3 regions of the Pseudarthrobacter sp. GQ63 genome follow, and region 1 is predicted to be linked to each of the others. Evidence: riboswitches for the same ligand, from Rfam matches in the RefSeq annotation. Region 1 holds a riboswitch; each other region holds the start of a gene.
What was found. A riboswitch is a leader RNA that binds a small molecule or an ion and turns the genes downstream of it on or off. The one in region 1 is predicted to bind cyclic di-AMP.
Positions count from the first base shown of each region.

Region 1 (6,750 bases):
CGCGCCGTCGTCGGCCCCATGCTGCGGGAATACCTTGTGAGCGAGGCAATGCACGCCTTGAACATCCCCACCACCCGGGCCCTTGCCGTTGTGGCCACAGGACGCCCGGTGCGGCGGGACACCATGTTGCCCGGCGCCGTCCTGGCCCGGGTGGCCAGCAGCCATCTCCGGGTGGGCAGCTTCCAATATGCCCGGGCCACGGACAACATGGAGCTCCTCCGCCGGCTGGCGGACCATGCCATCAGCAGGCACTACCCGGACGCAGCCCAAGCTGAACATCCCTACCTGGAACTGTTCGCCTCGGTGGTGGCCGCCCAGGCCGGGCTGGTGGCCCGGTGGATGCTGGTGGGGTTTGTGCACGGCGTCATGAACACGGACAACATGACCATTTCCGGCGAAACCATCGACTACGGCCCCTGCGCCTTCATGGACGCTTTCAATCCCGGGGCCGTGTACAGCTCCATTGACGTCGGCGGCCGCTACGCCTACGCCAACCAGCCGGTGGTGGCTGAGTGGAACCTGGCGCGGCTGGCGGAGGCCATGCTGCCGCTCTTCCACGAGGACCAGGAACAGGCAGTCGCCCCCGCAGTGGAGGCGCTGGGGAAGTTCCGCAGCCAGTACAGCGATGCCTGGTTCAACGGCATGAAGGCAAAGCTTGGCATCAACGGCGGGCCGGCCGGAAGCAAGGAGGGGGACGAGGCATCGGAACTGGTGGACGGGGTGATCGCCCTGCTGAAGGACGGACCTGTCGATTACACACAGTTCTTCCGGAGCCTTGGCCAGGCCGCCAGGGGTGATGCCAGGCCGGCGCGGGGCATGGTCCTGGATCTCGCCGCGTTTGATGCCTGGGCTGGGCGCTGGGCCGGCCTGAAGCCCGACGCCGGGCTGATGGACAGCGTCAACCCGGTGTACATTCCCCGGAACCACCTGGTGGAGGAAGCGCTGGCGGCCGCCACGGAGGGGGATATGGGCCCATTCGACCGTTTCCTGGAAGTGGTGAGGGCCCCGTTCCATGAACGCCCGGGGCTGGAGCGCTACACCGAGGGGCCGCCGGAGGACTTCGGCACCTACCGGACCTTCTGCGGTACCTGACCCGGGGCGGCGCTGGCCTCCGGACGGATCAAGAATGACAACCGTGGAAGCACGACAAAGGCGGCAGCCGGGAGAACCCGGCTGCCGCCTTTATCTGGAGTGGCCTGGCCCTTACGGGCCAGCTGCGTCTGTGTCCGTGGTGACTATGCCACGCGGACGAAGGAAGCGCCGCTGAGCCAGCTGATGGAGTGAACGGCGGTCTGGTTGCCGTTCACGCCGCCGCTGACAACCTGGCCGTCGCCGGCGTAGACGCCCACGTGGCCGGCGGTGATCACCAGGTCACCGGGAGCGGGGGTGCCCACGGTGGTGCCGTACTGGTAGAACTGGCCCGGGGCAAGGTCGCCGACCGACTTGCCGACCGTGCGCAGGGCTTTCTCCACCATGGCGGTGCAGTCCTGGATCTGGCCCACCTGGCCGTAGGCGTTGGCAAGGATGGCCGCTCCGGCGCCGCTGCCCGTGGCTGCAACCGGTGCTGATGCGTAGGACATGTTCATTCCCGTGTTAGCCGGGGTAGTAACAGCAGCGGTCTGGACCGGAGCCGGTGCCGGTGCTGCAGCCGGTGCAACGTAGGCTGCGGCCGGGGCGGATCCCGCGGCGGGAATCTGGATCTGGTCACCGGGGTAGATGATCGTGGAGACGGAAAGCCCGTTGGCTGACAGGACGTCATTCAGGCTGACACCGTGCATCGACGCAATGGCACCAAGGGTGTCGCCCGATACAACCGTGTGGACGTTGCCGGCTGCTGCGGCGGGGGCTGCGACTGCTGCCACAGGGGCGGCCGAAGCCTGGACGCTAGCGGTCTCGGTGGTGTCCGGACCGTTCACACCGGCGTGGGCCGGGGCGCCTACGCCGAAGGCAATGCCGGAGGCTGCTGCTACGGCCAGAGCCGGACGGCCCAGGGACTTGGCCGAAACAGCCAGCCCTTCGATCGCGATGGAGCGGGCCGGCGTTGCGCGGTGACGGGCAGTGGTGGAATTTTTTGACACAGTTGATCGCCTCTCCCATGCCTGCGGGGTGAGCTGTCGGGTTCGGGTTGGAGATACCCGGCCGGTAACACCTCCGAATGGAACGGACGCGCTATCGACTTAACCCCAAGACCTTTAAAGGCCGCGGAAACTTGGTTCCCCCGTCCCTGCCAGCTGGAAAGCGTTGGTTCCCGGGTCAGTGGCAGGGCTCGGCATTCTGACGGGGAATGTCCCGTCTGGGAGGGACACTTGAAGACCATAACCCGACTTAGCACCCATTGTCACATTTGGATAACATGCGAGGCGATTCTCTCGGTTTGGCTATCGACTGGATTTCGCGTGCCACAGCGCCCCCGGGGCGAAGTGCAGGCGCGCCGATTTTGCAGGGCATGATGTTTATCACAAAGCGATAAAGGACGGGCAAAGATCGCCGCTGAACCTTGTCCGGAGGTGGCTGGGGGAGGAGTATGTTCGTCACCCCGAGGAGGCACTGTGACGCAGCTTGGCAAGTATGAGAAGTACCTGATTGAGGAATTCTTTGACGACTACCGGTCCGGCGCGCTGAGCCAGCGGACCTTTACCCGGCGGGTTGCTTTCATTACCGGCAGCATGGCGGCGGCGTCGGCGGCGATGCTGCTGGTGGGTTGTACCCCCAGCGAGGTGCCGCGGAGCACCGACCCCATGCCCACCCCGGAACCGTCCCCGACGTCCCCGACGTCCGCTGCCGGGACTGCGGGGTCGGGAGCGGTGCCCGGGGCTAAAAGCCCGCTCTCTGTCCCTGAGGGTGCGCCAGGATTGACGACGGCGTCCGTCCAGTTTCCGTCCGGCGGCGCCTCCGTCAGTGCCTACCTGGCCAGGCCCGAGCAGGAAGGGCGCGCTCCTGCCGTGTTGATCTGCCATGAGAACCGCGGGCTGACGCCCCACATCGAAGACGTGGCCCGCCGGTTCGCGAAGGAGGGGTATGCCGCCCTGGCGCTTGACCTGCTCAGCCGTGAAGGTGGGACGGCCGGCATGGACCGCGACGCCGTACCCGGCGCCCTCACCCAGGCCGGCGCCCAGCGGCACGTGGCCGACTTTGCGGCAGCACTGGAGTACCTCCAGGCCCAGGACTTCGTGGACGGCGGCCGCGTCGCCATGACCGGCTACTGCTTCGGCGGCGGCATCACCTGGCAGGCGGCCGCCGAACTGGACGGCTTGAAGGCAACTGCGGCGTTCTATGGACCCGCCCCCGACCTGGCCAAAGTACCGGACATCAAGGCGGCCGTATTCGGGGTCTACGCTGAACTCGATCAACGCATCACCGGGCCAATGCCTGCGCTCAAGGATGCGCTGGCAGCCTCCGGTGTTGTCCACCAGCTCACGGTCTACCCCGGCGTGGACCATGCCTTCCATAACGACACCGGCGACCGCTACAACGAAGCCCAGGCGACGGCCGCGTGGAATGACACCCTTGCCTGGTTCGGCCAGCATTTGTAAGAGGCCGGCACTTCTGCCCTTTCCGTCAACGTAACTGCCTTCGGTCCATAACGATGTAGAAACGTCCGCCTTCAACCTGAGGGTGAAGGCGGTAGGCTTCCCGACTATGTGCCGGTTCGTTACCAAACCCAGGGCGCGGCTCGCCGCGGCGCTTCTTTCATTTGCGCTGGTGGGAACCCTATGGCTTACGCCGGCGGGTGCTGCGGAGGTCCCGCCCGGCGATTTCCCGTCCTGGGAGGAGGTGCAGGACGCGAAGGAGAGCGAGGCCAAAAAGACCGCGGAAATTGCCAGGATAGGTGGCTTACTGTCCGCCCTTCAGGACCAGTCCGAGGCCGCAGGCTCCGCCGCGGTGCAGGCAGCAGCGGAGTACGCGGTGACGGACGCGGCTTTGCAGGCTGCATCTGCCAAGGTGGAAGTCCTGGCGGCACAGACCGAGCAGGCTCACTTTGACCTTGTCCAGCACAGGAAAGAGCTCGGTGCGCTGGCGGCCCAGTCATACAAAACCGGCGGTACGAACATGGGGTTCTTTGTTGCCCTCGACGCCGTCCAGAGCAACACCGTGCACGGGCTCAACGTGGTGCAGATCGTGGGGGACAAGACCGCCGCACTCGTGCACAAGGCGTCGGTCGCAGGAAAGATCGCTGCTGCGCTGGCGGCCCAGGAACAGGCTGCGAAGGATGAGCGCGGGCGGCTGTCCCTTGAAGCCGAAGCCAGGCTCACGGAGGCCCGGTCCGCCCAGGACGCCGTGACCCGCCAGGCGGCGGAGGAAAAGCAACGCAGCGGGCAGCTAACGGCGCAGCTGGCGTCGCTCAAAGGCACGACGGCGGAGGTGGAGAACGCCTACCGGCAGGGCCAGGCGGCGCTGGCCGCCTACGAGGCATCCCAGGCGGCCAAACGCGCCGCGGCTGAAGGACAGTCCCGCCGGCAGGCCGACGCGGCTGCCCGGCCCGCACCGCTGCCCGCCGCCGGGCCCGCGGCTCCGGAAGCGCCCCAGCCCGGCGGCCCAGCCCCCGCGCCCGTCAATCCGGCTCCGGCGGACCCGGCTCCGACAAACCCTGCCCCGGCCAGCCCGCCCCCTGCGCCGCCAAGCCCGCCGCCCGTCGTCGTGCCTTCCCTCCCCGGCGGCGCGGTGAATAACCCGGCAGGAGCTAAAAGCTACGCCTCCACCAGGTTGGGCGCCCACGGCTGGGGCCAGGACCAGTTCCTCTGCCTGGCCCAGCTGTGGACCAAGGAATCGAACTGGCTGACCACCGCCACCAACCCCTATTCGGGCGCCTACGGAATCGCGCAGGCCCTGCCGCCAGGCAAGTACTCCAGTGCTGGTGCCGACTGGCTTACCAGCTACCGGACGCAGATCGACTGGGGGCTGGGCTACATCCGGGAGCGGTACGGCTCGCCCTGCGCCGCCTGGAACCACTCCATGGCAAAGAACTGGTACTGACCCCGCGTAGGCTTTTCCCATGCCTGACTATGAACGCTTCCGGATCCTTCTTGAGGAGGAACGGGAGCGGAAGGTGGCCCTCCTGCCGGCCCTGCGCGCAGACATCGCCTCCGCCAACTCGGCGCGCCAGGATTCGAATGTGGACGACGAACATGACCCGGAAGGCTCCACCATCGCTTTCGAGCTGTCCCAGGCGTCCGCCCTGCTGAAGCAAAGCAGCGCAGGGCTGGACCAAGTGGACGCCGCCCTGGCCAGGATTGCCGCCGGTACATACGGGACCTGTGCTGTGTGCGGGGAAGCCATCGCCGAAGGCAGGCTGGAGGCACGGCCGTGGACCCCGTTCTGTATCCGCCACGCATCGGCGGGCCGCGGCCAATGAGCAGCACCCTGGACCGGGTGTCCGCTGCTGCAGGCTTCGTTGATCGCACCCTGCAGAATGAGGGCGCCTGGTACCGGGCGGACGACGTCGAGGACAGGCTGGGCGGGCAGCTGGCCTCCTACGGCTCCTCGGTGGGCGCAGTCCGGGGAACCGTCCGCGACGCCCTCCGGAAATACAAGGACCTCGACCACGACGCCGTTGTCCAGCTGGCGTCCGCCCTCTGGGGCCAGCCCAGGCCCGGTTCCCGAGCCGTTTTTGAGCGCAGGCTCGCCGCTGTTGTGCTGCTCCAATCCACCAGGGCACTCCTGCGCCACTCGGACCTGACCCGTATTGAGGGCTTCCTGCGGTCTGCTGGGACCCGGGAACTGGTGGAGCCGCTGCTGTCCGACGTCGTGGCGCCGTTCCTGGCGGGGCTCGGCGGGCGGGACCGGCAGCGCGCAGCCGTGGTCCTGGCCCGGTGGCGGACGGACTCCGACAGCCAGCTGCGCACCGCCGCCGCCTTTATTGACCAGCAAGCCGCCCCCGAAGCCCCACCACAAGGAGACACCCATGAACGATCCCTATAACCTTGACCGGTTCGTCGCCGCCCAGGACAGCGGCGGCACATACGGCCAGGCGTTGGCGGAACTGCAGCTGGGCCGGAAATCCGGCCACTGGATGTGGTTCATCTTTCCGCAGTTCGCGGGCCTGGGCCACAGCGAAATGTCTCGACGGTACGCCATCGGCTCCCTGGCTGAAGCACGGGAGTATCTGGCCCACCCGGTGCTCGGCCCACGGCTGCTCGAGTCCGCCCTGGCCGTCACCAATCACTCAGGCGGCCCGGCGGAGGACATCTTCGGGAGCATTGACGCCCGGAAGCTGCACTCCTCCATGACGTTGTTCCTCCGGGCAGCCCCGGGGGAAACGGTATTCAAAACGGTCCTGGCCCAGTTCTTCGATGGACAGCCCGACGCCGCCACTGACGAGCTGCTTGCAGACCAGGACGAGAAGTAGGGGCCAGGAAATAAGAGGCCGACGGCGGTGCCCCGCGCATCAGGCGGGGCACCGCCGTCGGTATCTTTCCGGTACAGCCCGGGGCTACGGCGTGGGGCTGCCGCCGTTGACGTTCAGCGTTTCGCCCACAACATAGCTGGATTCCGGTGAGGCGAGGAAGACGTAGGCGGGGGCGAGCTCCGCCGGCTGGCCTGCCCGGCCCAGCGGCGTCGACTGCCCGAACTCCGGCAGCTCCTCCTTCGGCTGGCCGCTGCTGACCTGCAGCGGGGTCCAGATGGGACCCGGCGCCACCGCATTGACGCGGATGCCCTTGGGCGCCAGCTGCTGCGCCAGGCCCTTCGTGAAGTTGTTGATGCTGGCCTTGGTGGTGGCGTAATCCACCAGCGTCGGGGACGGGCTGTAGG
Region 1 is NZ_JCAXEF010000002.1:412,849-419,598, reverse strand. It holds gene AC6CHP_RS06405 (protein adenylyltransferase SelO) at 1-1,092, shown strand, start outside; gene AC6CHP_RS06400 (LysM peptidoglycan-binding domain-containing protein) at 1,236-2,078, opposite strand; cyclic di-AMP (ydaO/yuaA leader) riboswitch at 2,082-2,251, opposite strand; gene AC6CHP_RS06395 (dienelactone hydrolase family protein) at 2,550-3,533, shown strand; gene AC6CHP_RS06390 (aggregation-promoting factor C-terminal-like domain-containing protein) at 3,640-4,974, shown strand; gene AC6CHP_RS06385 (TraR/DksA family transcriptional regulator) at 4,994-5,353, shown strand; gene AC6CHP_RS06380 (DNA alkylation repair protein) at 5,350-5,919, shown strand; gene AC6CHP_RS06375 (DUF1810 domain-containing protein) at 5,903-6,346, shown strand; gene AC6CHP_RS06370 (glucose 1-dehydrogenase) at 6,431-6,750, opposite strand, start outside.

Region 2 (6,750 bases), on a different contig from region 1:
GTGGCGCCAGCGCAGCCGGCCCCTCCCGGGCTTCGTCAGCCAAGGAGTTCGCTCCAGTCCACGGGACCGGTGGCGGCCGGCTTTGCAGCTGTCCTGCCTGCCCGTCCGGCGCTGCGCGTCTTCGGCCTTGCATCGGGGCCAGGGGGCGCAGGGATGGGCTGCCCCCAGGGCAGGGCGAAGGCTGGCACCAGCTCACCGAGCTTCACCCCGTGGGGAGGAACAACCATAACGCCGTCAGCGGAGGCCAGCCCCCGCATCATGCCCGGGCCGGTGTGCTGGGCCGGGGAGGCCATCCCGTACAGCAGCCGGAACGGCATAAGGCGGGTGCGCCCCGGCTCCGGCTCGAGAGTGGTTCCGCACGGCACGTCCTGGACCGCCGGCATCTTGCCGTGCCCCAGCGCCGCCAGGAGCGGTGCCCCTACCGTGGACAGCGCAATCATGGCGGCAAGCGGGTTGCCCGGCAGTCCCAGCACGAATCGCCCGTCCGGAAGTTCGGCCAGGACGGCCGGATGGCCCGGACGCATGGCCACGCCGTCGATGATCAGCCGCCCTCCCAGCTCAGCTACGGCCCGACGAAGGTGGTCGGTGCCGGATTTTCCTGTCCCGCCAGTGGTGATGACGACGTCGGCCGGCAGGTCCGGCCCCCCCGGCACCTCCGGGACCACGTCCTCCAGCGCGCCCAGCCACTCAGCATAGGAATCGCCGATCCTCTGCTGCCCGCCGGGGATCCCGCCCAGCATGCCCACCACTGCCGGCAGTTGCGGGCCGAAGGTGTCCCGCACCTGGCCGGGGACGGGCACGCCGTGGCCAACCACTTCGGAGCCGGTCAGCAGCAGCCGGACCAGGGGCTTTCCCTGGACCACAAGTTCGTCATATCCAGCCAGGGCGGCCAGCGCCAGGTGTGCGGGGTTGAGCACCACTCCTGCCTTGACCAGGACGTCGCCCCCGGAAGCCTCCTCCCCCGCTTTCCGCACGTGCTGGCCGGTGCGGGGCTCGCCGGGGCGGGCCGTGCCGCCCGTCATCAGGATGGGCAGTCCGTCCTCGTCCTTGTCCAGCCGGGCACTTTCACTGCGCAATACCGACTTGCCACCCGGGGGGATGAGCCCCCCCGTGGCGATGGGACTGGCCTGGTGCGGGGCAAGAGGCGTACCGGGTTCAACCAGGATCCAGGGTCCGGTGCCGTTCACCGCCCAGCCGTCCATTGCCGATGACGCATAGTGGGGCATGTCCTGCAGCGCCACTATGTCCTGGTCCAGTTTCCGTCCGAGGGCAAGCTCCAGCGCAACCGGCCCGGCGGGAATCGGCTGGGCGGCGTCGAAAGCGGCCTGCCGGGCTTCGTCCCATGTGTGGTCGAGATGCCGGGGCTGGTCAGCTTCGGGTTTGCTCGGTTCCTCCTGGGCGTCGCTGGTCATTCGCCGGGAGTCCCGGCGGCTTCAGCATCGTAGTCGGCGGCCAGGGTGCGGGCCACGGCCAGCGCGGATTCCATGGAAGCGGCATTCGTTGCCTGCCCGGAACCCGACGCCAGCCCAGCGGCATAACCCGCGATAAAGGTGGTCAGCGGTGCCGCCGGGCGGACCACAGAGTGGGCGGCCACACCAGCCAGGGCAAGGATGGCGTTGACGTCCACCTGGACGTCCTCGAGCTCATAGGCCTGGAGCAGGGACCTGCACCACTCCTCCAGCGTTTCATCCTGACTTTTCACGAACGTGCCTCCCAAGTTAACTGCGGCTGTGCCGGTCCTGGCCCTTGTCCTGGTTCCCGGCGGCAATCCCTAGTGCGGCGGCATCATCCCACGTGTCCACGTCTGCCGTGGAACCTGCGGGGACGGTGACAGGCTGCACCTCCAGACTAGCAAGGAGGGAGCGCACGGAGCCGTTGATTAAGGCACCGCGTGACGACAGTTCCGCCGCTGATTTTATTAACCCGGCCGTGCGGTAAATGCCGGCCAGCGGCTGGAGGGTTCCGTCACCGGAACGGGCCACGACGCCGTCACCCCCTCCCGGGACCAGCGCCTCCTTCAGTGCCGCCACGGCGTCCTGGACCAGGGGCATATCGCAAGCCAGCACAAGGGTGTACTCCGTTGTGCTGGTGCCGTGCTGTGCAAGAGCCTCCAGTCCGGCCGCGATGGCTGCAGCCGGCCCCGCGAACTCCGGTTCTTCACGGCACCAGATCAGCCCGGCAGCGGAAGATTCCGGCCGGGGACCCACCACCACGATGCTGGAGGCTCCTGCGGACGCGTCAATCGCACGCTGCAGGAGAGTGGCGTGGTGGAAGACAAGGTCCTGCTTCGGCACTCCGCCCAGCCGGGACGACCCCCCGCCGGCCAGGATGAGGGCATCGAAGGGCAACCGGTTCTCTTCCACTCCCCCAGCCTAGTCACCAAGGGCATGGTGCGGGGTGGGGTCAGGCGGCGCGCTCGGGCAGCAGGAACGGGTCCCAGGCGGGGGTGGGCTTTTCGAGTTCCTTGATCTGCCAGATGGTTCCGTGCGGGGGCTCCGGGACGAACCGCAGCTTCCACCCCATCTCGGCCGGCGTGTGGTCACCCTTAACATTGTTGCACCGAAGGCAGGCGGCCACAAGGTTCTCCCAGGAATCGGCACCGCCGCGGGACTTGGGCTGGACATGGTCGATGGTGTGGGCCGCTTTTCCGCAGTACGCGCACCTGTGGCCATCACGCCTCAGCACTCCGCGGCGGCTGACAGCCGTGGCCTGGTTGTATCTGGGACGGATATAGCGGTTCAGGAGGATAACGGACGGGCGGCCCAATATCTCCTGGGGTCCCACCACGGGATCATCACCCTCGGCAACCACGCTGGCTTTGCCTGTGAGCACAAGCACCAGCGCCCGGCGGAACGTGATGACCGCCAGCGGTTCATATCCAGCATTCAGAACGAGAGTGCGCATGCACGTACCTCTTCACGGCCGCACCCGTCAGGGGCACGAGGGCCGGCTGCCCTCGGCATGTCCGGGCTATGGATCGACACCACAAGAGTAAACATAGATGCGCATTATCAGCTAATTGCGGTTTTCCAAAACTGCCGTGTCGGGTCCATTGGCGGGCGTTCCCCGGGTGGCTGCGGGCTGCACTCCGCCGGCATCGTACTTAAATGGAAGAACCCCTGCCGCGGGGCAGGGGTTCTTCGTGCCGTCCCCAGGGAACGGCTAACGCGGGGCTCGTTAGTTCACGCGGATGAAAACAGGGCCGGAGCCAACGTTGGCGCTGAACACCACGGTCTGGTTTCCGTTGTATCCACCGTGGACAGCCTGGCCGTTGCCGGCGTAGACAGCGATGTGGGCCATGCCCGCGCCACCATCTGCGTAGTAGATGAGGTCGCCTGGCTGGGCTTCCGCGGCGCTTACGGTGCGGCCCAGGGAGAGGTACCCTGCAGGCCAGTCGTGGAAGTTGATGCCCACTGCGGCCAGGGAGTTGGTCACCAGCATGGTGCAGTCCTGCGTGACGCCCAGCTGGGCGTACGCAGCGGAAAGGATGGCTGCGCCCTTGCCGCTGGCGGAAGCGGCAGGAGCTGCAGCGGGTGCAGAGGCGGTGGTTACCTTGGCGGTCACCTTGGGGGCTGCGGCAGGCTGGACGACGGCGGGAGCCGGCTCGGCTTCCTCGACCTCAACAGGAGCTGGCTCTTCCTCGACAACCACAACAGGCGCGGGCGTGGTGGTGACGGCCGGCTTCTCGAAGGTGATGGCGATGGTGGAAGCAGCGGAGATCGGCGCCTCGACAGAGGACTCAACTTCCAGGGTGGCCGGAGCGGAGTCGCGCTGGACGCTGGAGTCAGCCGCGTTTGCAGCGATGCCGCTGGTCAGCACCAGGCCCGAAGCAGCGGCAATAACCGCTGCCTGGCGGCCCATGCCGCCGGCGTTGCCGCCAACAGCCTTGGCGATAACGGCGATTGAGTTGGTCTTGGTGACTTCGGCGCGATGCCGTGCGGTGGCACGAGTAGTCATCAGTTCTCTCTTTCGTTTTCCTCAGGCCGTTGTGGGCACCAAGGGGTTTGGGCGTGCCGGCATCTTGGGGGTACGCCGGCACGCCCCGAACGGGGATGTGGTGTTTGTGGAAAGTGGTGGAGCAAAGAAATAGTTCTTGGGCCCGAAGGCCCAAGAACTATTTGTTGATCGTGAAGAAGGCGGAGCTTCCGGTGGCGGCCACCGAGTGAAGCAGAGTGCCCTGGGAGGGGTTGAGCGCGCTGATCATCATGCCGTTGCCGACGTAGATGCCTACGTGCGCGCCACCGTTCTGCATGACCAGGTCACCCGGCTGCGGGGTGGAGGTAGGCGTCATTGCCGTCCAGGCGTTGACGCGCGGGATGCTGACGCCAGCCTGGGCGTAAACCCACTGGGTGAAGCCGGAGCAGTCCCAGCCGTTGGGGGTGGTGCCGCCCCAGACGTAGGGACGGCCGATGCCGGTGTACGCCAGTGCGGCAATGCCGGAGGTAGAGGCCGAGGAAACCGTTTCGGCCTGCTTCTCAGCTGCAGCTTCGGGGGCCGACGCGGTGGAGGCCGTCCGGGTTCCGGAAGCAGTCCGGCTCTCGGATTCGGTCGACTGTGCCCGCACCGGTGCCGGCTTCGGAGCGGCGGTGGTCTTCACCACGGGACGCTCGAAGGAGACGGTGGCGGTGGGTGCTGCGGTCACCGCGAGGGCAGACTGGGCAGACCCGGACTCGGTGGAAGCGGATACGCCGGCGGTGGTGTCCGCGGCGTTGGCAGGCAGGCCCATGCTGAGGATGAGACCGGAAGCGGCTGCGATAACTGCAGCCTGGCGACCTACTGTCCCGGCATTGGCACTAACAGCCTTGGACACGGTGTCCAAGGGGTTGGTACGAACCGATTGCGCACGGTGGCGCGCAGAATGATGGCGTGAAGACACGAAGGTAGCCTCTCCCAATGCCTGCGAGGTGAGCTGTCGGATTCGGATGGGAGTCACCCGGCCACACCGCTTCCAAGGAAGCTTTGCGACTTAACCCCAAGGCCTTCGCTGAAGCAAAGACCAAAATTGGTTCCCCCGCCCCTGCCAGACGATGAAATGCGAACGGACCTTGAGCGGTGGCAGAGCTAGGCAATCCGCACAAGAGCGTCAACTTCGGAAAAGTTGACGCGAGTTAGACGGTACAGCAGTTTTCGTTGAATGTCACATTCAGGTCACGGCAGGTCACGATGATTCGAGAGTGAACCATCATTTGACTACAGCCAGCCGGTGGGATCGACGACTTCGCCGTTGACCTGGACCTCGAAGTGGAGGTGGCAGCCTGTTGAAGCACCTGTGGTGCCACTGAGCGCCAGGACATCGCCGCGGGAGACCGTCTGGCCCTCGGCGACGCTGAAGGAGGAGAGGTGGTTGTACGTGGTTTCCAGGCCGTTGCCGTGGTCCACGACAACCCGGTTTCCGCCACCGTACTGGTGCCAGCCCACGAACGTCACGGTGCCGGTGGCTGCTGCAAGGACCGAGGTGCCGCACTGGGCCACGTAGTCCTGGCCGCGGTGGAAGTCACCAGAGCCGCCGGTGATCGGGCTGACCCGGTAACCGAACGGGGAAGCAGTGGACAGCGCGGCCAAAGGGGCTCCGAGGCTTCCGGCAGATGCTGCGCGGGACACGGAACCTGCGGACTGCGCGCTGAGCAGCTGCTTCAGTTTGCCGTCGGGATCCGCCTGGGTCACCACGGCAGAGCGGCTGAAGTCGATCTGTGCGCCGGCCTCGGCCGATACCTGCGGCTGCGGAGTGACAGCCGAAGCTGCCACCGGGGTAACGCTGCCGGCATTGTCTGTAGCCATGACGGGGCTGGTTGCCGGAACGGTCACGGTCAACACCAGCCCGGTGGCGGCCAGCGCGATTCCGGCCTTCTGGCCGATCCCGCTGGCGGAGGCAAATTCCGTGATTTGCCGGAAGGGTCCTCGACGGCGGCGTGCATCACGGTGCGGATCGCGGGGGCGTTCCGTGGTGATGACCTCGACAACGCGCGGCGTTGAAACGGGGGCGGCCGCGCGGCGGCGCCCCTTGGGGGTCTGCATGGACAAGAAGGGTTCCTCTCTGGAAAGCCTGCGAAGTTAGCTGTCGGATTCGGGTCAGAGAGTTCACAGACCCGGTCCGCCTGGGCAAGCTCGGCACAGAGGTATCCCCGGAAGGATCCAACGCTGGAAGAGGCTTGCTGCTGACGGACTTCACCCCAAGGCAGTCCCCCGTCTGCCGGTTGTGGTTCCCCCGCCTCTGCCAGTAATGACTCGTGCACCTGATCCGCTGGCAGAGCTCGGCTCCGGATCAGGTAACGCTTTAGTATCTACGCTTGGGTTTTAACTATAGGGCCAGAAGTCCCAAAGTAACAATTCCGTTATCTTTGCCTCTTCTGCCCCAACCGGGGTAGAACGCACGTTTACCGGATGGCAACGAAGACGTGGGCCGCCACTTCCGGTGGCAGCTCCAGGGCGCCCTCTATGCCGGGCACGCGGACCGAAATGTAGTCTCCCACCCGCTCCAGCGAGACTGCGGCCCCGGGGCGGATTCCGCCCTCGTCCAGCTGGACCAGCAGTTCCGGTTCCACCTGGATTGGCTCAGCCAGGCGGCTTACGGTTACCTCGGACGCCGGGCCATAGGACTTCATTGCTTCCAGCAGGCTGATGGCCCCGTCGGCGAAGCCCTGTGATGCCTGGCCGCCGAGGGCAGCCAGTCCGGGGATGGGGTTGCCGTACGGGGACTCCGTTGGGTGGTCAAGCAGCTCGTAGATGCGCCGTTCCACGCGTTCGCTCATG
Region 2 is NZ_JCAXEF010000008.1:154,988-161,737, forward strand. It holds gene AC6CHP_RS14355 (molybdopterin molybdotransferase MoeA) at 36-1,412, opposite strand; gene AC6CHP_RS14360 (DUF6457 domain-containing protein) at 1,409-1,702, opposite strand; gene mobA (molybdenum cofactor guanylyltransferase) at 1,719-2,363, opposite strand; gene AC6CHP_RS14370 (HNH endonuclease) at 2,404-2,904, opposite strand; gene AC6CHP_RS14375 (NlpC/P60 family protein) at 3,178-3,957, opposite strand; gene AC6CHP_RS14380 (C40 family peptidase) at 4,115-4,810, opposite strand; cyclic di-AMP (ydaO/yuaA leader) riboswitch at 4,881-5,054, opposite strand; gene AC6CHP_RS14385 (M23 family metallopeptidase) at 5,191-6,015, opposite strand; cyclic di-AMP (ydaO/yuaA leader) riboswitch at 6,026-6,242, opposite strand; gene AC6CHP_RS14390 (iron-dependent transcriptional repressor DtxR) at 6,375-6,750, opposite strand, start outside.
Region 2: another riboswitch for cyclic di-AMP. It lies ahead of AC6CHP_RS14380 (C40 family peptidase); the one in region 1 lies ahead of AC6CHP_RS06400 (LysM peptidoglycan-binding domain-containing protein).

Region 3 (6,750 bases), on a different contig from region 1:
TGCTTCAGGACCTTGAGTGGACAGCGTCGTTTGTCGGGTCAGACCAGGCAGACGGGGATTACGCACAAAAGGTTAAAGCCGCAGTAGAAATGCACGGCATGGACGGGCGGATCCAGTTCACCGGTGAGCTGGCCGGTGAAGCACTGGAAATCGAATGGCGTGGGGCGGACCTCAGCCTCCTGGTGTCCCGTGCCGAGGCGTTCGGCATGGTGGTCACCGAATCACTCGCCCGCGGCATCCCCGTAGTGGTGCGCGACGGTACAGGCGCCGTCGAGGCCTTGCAGCTGGGAACGGCGGGGAAGGACGACGACGGCGGCGCGCTTCCGGGAGCGAAGGTAGCCTTCCCGGCGGATGATGATCCTGCAAATCCTGCCCTGCTGGCCCAGGCACTTCGGCACTGGCTGGAAGATGCCGGGACCCGGGATGCCTGGCGGGCACGGGCGCTGGAAGCAAGAGGAGCCCTGCCGGGCTGGGAACAGCCGGCGGCCCACGTGCTGGCCGCAATCAGGGGACGACGCTGACAGCCTGGGCGTGAATCAGAGCCGCGAGCGGTGCCCGGCGAAGAACTCACGCAGCAAGGCGGCGCACTCGGCCTCGCGCACGCCCGGATACACCTCAACCCAGTGGTTCAGGCGCCTCTCGCGGAGCACATCGAACACCGACCCCGCAGCTCCTGCCTTCTCGTCCCAGGCGCCGAAGACCACCCGGGGGATTCGTGCCAGGACAATCGCTCCGGCGCACATGGCACAGGGTTCGAGGGTGACCACCAGTGTGCAGTCGGCGAGCCGCCAGCCGTCTCCGCTGCCGCCGTCGAGCAGGGAAACCTGGCGCAGTCGTTCCGCCGCCTCGCGGATGGCAACTACCTCTGCGTGGGCGGTGGGGTCTCCAAGCTCTTCCCGCTGGTTCCGCCCGGAACCCAGCACTGCGCCGTCGGGCCCAATGACCACGGCCCCGATGGGCACGTCCTCGGTGTCGAGGGCGCGATGGGCCTCGGCGAGGGCGAGGCCCATCCACGCGTGGTGTTTCTTATCTGCGGAGACCATGGCTCAATGATAGTTTCGAAGGATACCCAGAGCCCGTGACGCACATCCGCCGGGAGGCACAGTGAGCACAGTCCGAGACCGCGTGGACAAGTGGATCAAGCCGTACGCCGCCTTGTGGCTGACCATGATCATCGGCGGATCGCTGGTGATTGCCCTGGCGCTCCTGGGTGCCGAGGTCTACTCGGACGTCGTGGACGAGGAAGGCCTGGCGAGCCTTGATATTCCTGCGTTGGAATACTCGCAGTCGTTGCGGAACCCCGAGGTGGACGCCTTCGCCACGGGCTTCACCAACGTCGGCGGCGGGATCGGCATGCCCATCCTGGCGAGCATCCTCACCGCCTGGCTGACCTTCCTGAGCAGGACGTGGCGGCCCATTGTTCTGGTGGGCGGGGCAGCCCTGGTCTCCACCCTGGCCACCACCCTGGGCAAGCGGCTTGTCGGCAGGACCCGTCCGGACCACTCCGAGGCCGTCCCGCCCTTCGAGACCTCGCCGTCCTTTCCCAGCGGCCACACCCTGAACACCACCGTGGTGATAGGCGTCCTGATCTACCTCATGTGCCTGCAGTTCCAGGTGCTCTGGGCCAGGATTGCGGCCATCACGGTGGGGACGATCTTCATCGTCGCCATGGGTTTGAGCCGGGTCTTCCTGGGACACCACTGGATGACGGACGTCATGGCGGGCTGGTTCCTGGGGCTGGCGTGGGTGGGCATCGTGATCCTGGCCCACAGGCTGTTCCATGTGATGCGGCGGCGTGAACACGCAGGCCCGGCGCCCACCTTCGAACATCCGGTCCTGCGCGAGGACCACTCCGGGGACGAGGAAAGCACCACCGGTACCGCCCCGAAGGAGAACGACGGCGGTGCCCCGCCAAGGGTCGACGACGGCGCTTCCCAGTCGGGAACGGGCAGCGGGCGGCAGGGGAGCGGCCCGGCGGCCGGGTGATAGTTTTGACCCATGCGCACTCTCGTTGTGGACCACCCGCTGGTCGCCCATAAGCTCACCGTCCTGCGGGACAAGAACACTCCGTCCCCGGTTTTCCGGCAGCTGACGGAGGAGCTGGTGACCCTCCTTGCCTACGAGGCCACGCGAGAAGTCCGCACCGAGCCCGTCACCATCGAAACTCCTGTCAGCACGACCGTGGGCACCGCGTTCACCAAGCCCACCCCGCTGGTGGTCCCCATCCTTCGTGCAGGCCTGGGCATGCTGGAAGGCATGACCAAGCTGGTCCCAACCGCTGAAGTGGGCTTCCTGGGCATGGCCCGTGACGAGGAAACCCTGGACATCATCACCTACGCCGAGCGACTCCCCGAGGATCTCACCGACCGGCAGATCTTCGTGCTGGATCCCATGCTTGCCACCGGCGGAACACTGCGCGAAGCCATCAAGTTCCTGTTCAAGCGTGGCGCCTCGGATGTCACGTGCATCTGCCTGCTCGCCGCGCCGGAGGGCCTGGCCAAGCTGGAGGAAGAACTCTCCGGCGCAAACGTCACCATCGTCCTGGCATCCATCGACGAGAAGCTCAACGAGAAGTCCTACATCGTTCCGGGCCTGGGAGACGCGGGCGACCGCCTGTACGGCATCGCAGGCTAGGACTCAAGCCTTTCCCGCTTCCCGCCGCAAGGCTTAGCCTGTGCGCATGGACTGGAAACTGGAACTCGTTTTTGTGCCCGTGTCTGATGTGGACCGGGCCAAGGACTTCTACGTCAACAAGGTGGGCTTCAACGCCGATTTCGACGCGCGGCCCAGCGACTCCATCAGGTTCGTGCAGCTGACCCCGCCAGGGTCTGCCTGCTCCATCTGCATAGGGGAAGGGCTCACGGATGCGCCGCCCGGCACAGGCTCAAACCTGCAGCTCGTGGTCAATGACATCCAGGCCGCCCATGCGCAGCTGAAGGCCAACGGGGTGGACGTCAGCGATGTGGACGTGCAGGACTGGGGCCATTTTGTGTACTTCGCCGATCCTGACGGGAACCGGTGGGCGGTCCAGTACATCCCGGGCCGGGACGCGCTGGACCGCGAGGGGAAAGCTGCCTCGGTTTAGTACCAGTTGTTGGCGTAGTGGAAGTTCAGTGCTCCACACGGCGACTGGTAGCGCTCCTGGATGTAGTTCAGGCCCCAATTGATCTGCGTACGGTAATTGGTGCGGTAGTCGGCGCCCGCGCTGGCCATCTTTTCGGCAGGCAGGGACTGCACAATGCCATAGGCGCCGCTGCTCGGGTTGGTGGCCGTGGTGGTCCAGTCCGATTCCTTGGTCCACAGGGTCTGCAGGCACTGCATCTGGTCCGCGGCCCAGCCGTAGGAGGCCAGCTGGCCGGCGGCGTAAGCCTGTGCCCCTGCGGGGTCATTGACCGCGACGACGGGTGCAGGCTCCGGAGCGGGGGCAGGCGCAGGTGCGGGTTCAGGCTCCGGGGCCGGCGCGGGTGCAGGCTCGGGAGCGGGAGCAGGGGCCGGTTCGGCTGCCTGCGGGACCACGTTGATCGGCTCAGCCGCAGGAGCGGGGGCCGGGTTCGCCTGGATTTCGCTCTTTTCGATGCTCAGCTTCGACTGTGCCTCAGCCGCCTGAGTCTCCGTGGCTGCCACCTGCACTGCGGTGTCGGTAGCCTGGCCCGCGGCTCCAACACCTACAAGAAGGGCGCCGGACGCTGCGAGGATCGCAGCGCGCTGGCCGAAGGACGGAATTTTGCCTGACGTGCGCGGGACACCAGCTTCAGAGCCTGGTTTCGGGCGTGCTTTAGTAAGGAACTTAGACATGATGGATCGCCTCTCACACCTGCGGAGTTAGCTGTCGGGTTCGGATGAGGGCATCCGGCCACACGGAAAGATCACGTGCTGGCTTAACCCCAAGGGCAGTTGAGTGCCCGGGACTGTTGGGTCCCCCGCCTCTGCCTATGCTCAAGCGGAATCCGGGAAGCGGCAGAGCTTGGCGTCATCCGGATATGCGGCCCGAACGGGAACCGCACCCAATCGACGGTACAGGAGAGCAGCGCTTAAGTCACATTTTGGTAACAGGGATCACGCTGACGGCGCGCCGTCTTGCGTCTCTCCGTGCACAAGCGGGAGCTGAAGCGCGAACTGGGTGCGGCCGGGCTGTGATGTCACCGTGACCTTGCCCCCGTGGGCCTCAACAATGGATTCCACGATGGACAGCCCCAGGCCGCTGGTTCCTTCCGTGCCGGATACGCCAAGCCCGCCGGCCTTGCCTGTCCGGGCCGCGTCTGCGCGGGCGAAGCGTGCGAAGACCTGGTCCACGAAGTCCGGCGGAATGCCCCCGCCGTCGTCCGTTACCGTTACCACCGCGGCACCCTCCGGCGTCTTCCCCACCCCGGTGACCACGGTGGTCCCCGGCGGCGTGTGCTTGCGCGCGTTGGACAGCAGGTTCATCAGCACCTGCCGCAGCTGGGACGGGTCCCCTTCCACCACAACAGGCTCGTCGGGGAGCTCCAGCCGCCAGGTGTGCCCGGGCGCCATGACCTTTTCATCACTGACGCCTTCCACCACCAGCTGGTTCAGGTCCACCTCGCTGAACTTCAAAGGCTGGCCCTCATCCAGCCGCGCCAGCAGCAGCAGGTCCTCCACCAGTGCAGTCATCCGCTGGGACTGGCTTTGCACCCTGGCCAGCGACTTCTCCCCGTCAGGAGTGAAGTGTTCCGTCATCCGCATCAGTTCCGTATAGCCGCGGATGGCGGTCAGCGGCGTGCGGAGCTCATGGGAAGCGTCCGCCACGAACTGCCGGACCTTGGTTTCGCTCTTCTGCCGTGCCTGCAGCGCGTTGGCCACATTGTCCAGCATCAGGTTCAGCGCGTGGCCCACGCTGCCCACCTCCGTTGCGGGATTGGAGTTCGACGGCGGCACGCGCACCGCAAGCGCCACCTCGCCGGCATCCAGCGGCAGCTTTGAAACGCGGGTGGCAACCTCCGAGAGCTGCTCAAGGGGCTTCATGGTGCGGCGGATCAGTACGGTTCCCACCAGGCCGATCAGGAGAAGGCCGCCCAGTGAGACGAAAACGAACGTCCACACCAGGGACGCGAGCGTGCTCTCCTTGGCGGCCAGGGGGAGTCCTGTCACCAGGACGTCACCAAAGTTGGTCTGGATGGCCACCAGCCGGTAGTCGCCGGTGGACAGCGTCCTGTCCACCGGCTGCACGTTGGCTGGCAGGGCCAGCAGGACCTGTTTGTCCTCCGTGGACAAGGGGGAGCGCGTGGCATTCGAGGTGAGGAAACCGCCGCTGTTGACCTGGCCGTTGAGGATCCGGGCGTTGAGGGTTCCAACGCTCTGGCCGCGGGCGTCCAGGGGATCCCGGCCGTTAAAGCCGCCCGAGGGAGGGCGGCCGGGATCGTTGGAACGGGCTGCGGCCTGGCTTAGCTGCTCATCGAGTTGCCGGGTGAGGAACTCGTCCATCGAGGCATAGCTCGCCACGCCAACCGCCCCGCAAATGGCAACCAGCAAGGTCATGGCCAGGAGGACAAGGCGGGTCCGCAGGTGCCAGGTGCCGGGCTTCAGCCAGCTCCGGGGCTGCGGCTCCGTACTGTGCGCGGACGCCATCGCTTTCCTACTCCGCCGGCTTGATGACGTATCCGGCGCCGCGCACGGTGTGGATCATGGGCGGATGGACGGCGTCCACCTTTTTGCGCAGATAGGAAATGTAGAGTTCCACGATGTTGGCCTGGCCGCCGAAGTCGTAGTTCCAGACCCGGTCCAGGATCTGCGCTTTGCTGATGACGCGCTTCGGGTTTTCCATAAGGTAGCGGAGCAGCTCGAATTGGGTGGCTGTCAGCTGGAGCTCTTCACCCGCACGGGTCACCTCACGGGTGTCAACGTTGAGGACCAGGTCTCCCACCACCAGCTCGGCGGTGTCCATCGCGGCCACACCCGACCGCTGGACCAGGCGGTGCAGGCGGAGCAGGACCTCCTCCATGCTGAACGGCTTGGTGACGTAGTCGTCGCCGCCGGCCGCGAGGCCAACGATCCGGTCCTGGACCGCGTCCTTGGCGGTGAGGAACAAAGCGGGAACCTCGGGCGCAAAGGCACGGATCCGGCCCAGGACCTCGACGCCGTCGAAACCGGGGATCATGACGTCCAGGACAAGCACGTCAGGGCGGAAGTCCTTGGCCACTTTCACTGCCCCGGGGCCGTCGGCAGCAACCGCCACGGACCAGCCGGCCATGCGCAGCCCCATACTCATGAGCTCGGAAAGGCTAGGCTCGTCATCCACCACCAGCGCCCTGATGGGGGAGCCGTCCGGATGCGTGAGCGTGGGGAGGTTGTTTGTCATGGAGTGGGAGGTGGCCATGGAACAACTCTCCGATCAATGGTTTAAGCCCGGCTATGGCGTTCCTGTGCGCAAGCTGTGAATCCCAGCCTAGCGAGCTGGATCCGTGGAGGGTCCCAGGCGTGTCATCCCCGCGTCCGCGGCCGCCCGGACGCGGACATTCAAGCGGCGGCATATCGGGCTTCGGTAACCCCAACATCCGCTCCGCACACAATTTTTTCTGTCCAAAAGCGGGGGCGGCTGGACACGCCACCAGGGCGAAGAGCGAGATTCCGCTATCAGACGCTCTGGTGAACGAATCTACCGCTGGCCCCACTTCGATCGAACAATATTCTGTCCAGCACCAATAAGAAGGCAGAATGCCGGATAACAACCGTTATTTTTTACGGCGTCCAGAATTGTGATTTGGAGCACTATCGCGGAATCTGTCTCATTAT
Region 3 is NZ_JCAXEF010000012.1:69,468-76,217, reverse strand. It holds gene AC6CHP_RS16990 (glycosyltransferase family 4 protein) at 1-521, shown strand, start outside; gene tadA (tRNA adenosine(34) deaminase TadA) at 537-1,043, opposite strand; gene AC6CHP_RS16980 (phosphatase PAP2 family protein) at 1,105-1,986, shown strand; gene upp (uracil phosphoribosyltransferase) at 1,999-2,634, shown strand; gene AC6CHP_RS16970 (glyoxalase superfamily protein) at 2,681-3,085, shown strand; gene AC6CHP_RS16965 (aggregation-promoting factor C-terminal-like domain-containing protein) at 3,082-3,795, opposite strand; cyclic di-AMP (ydaO/yuaA leader) riboswitch at 3,801-3,963, opposite strand; gene AC6CHP_RS16960 (sensor histidine kinase) at 4,057-5,586, opposite strand; gene AC6CHP_RS16955 (response regulator transcription factor) at 5,594-6,334, opposite strand.
Region 3: another riboswitch for cyclic di-AMP. It lies ahead of AC6CHP_RS16965 (aggregation-promoting factor C-terminal-like domain-containing protein); the one in region 1 lies ahead of AC6CHP_RS06400 (LysM peptidoglycan-binding domain-containing protein).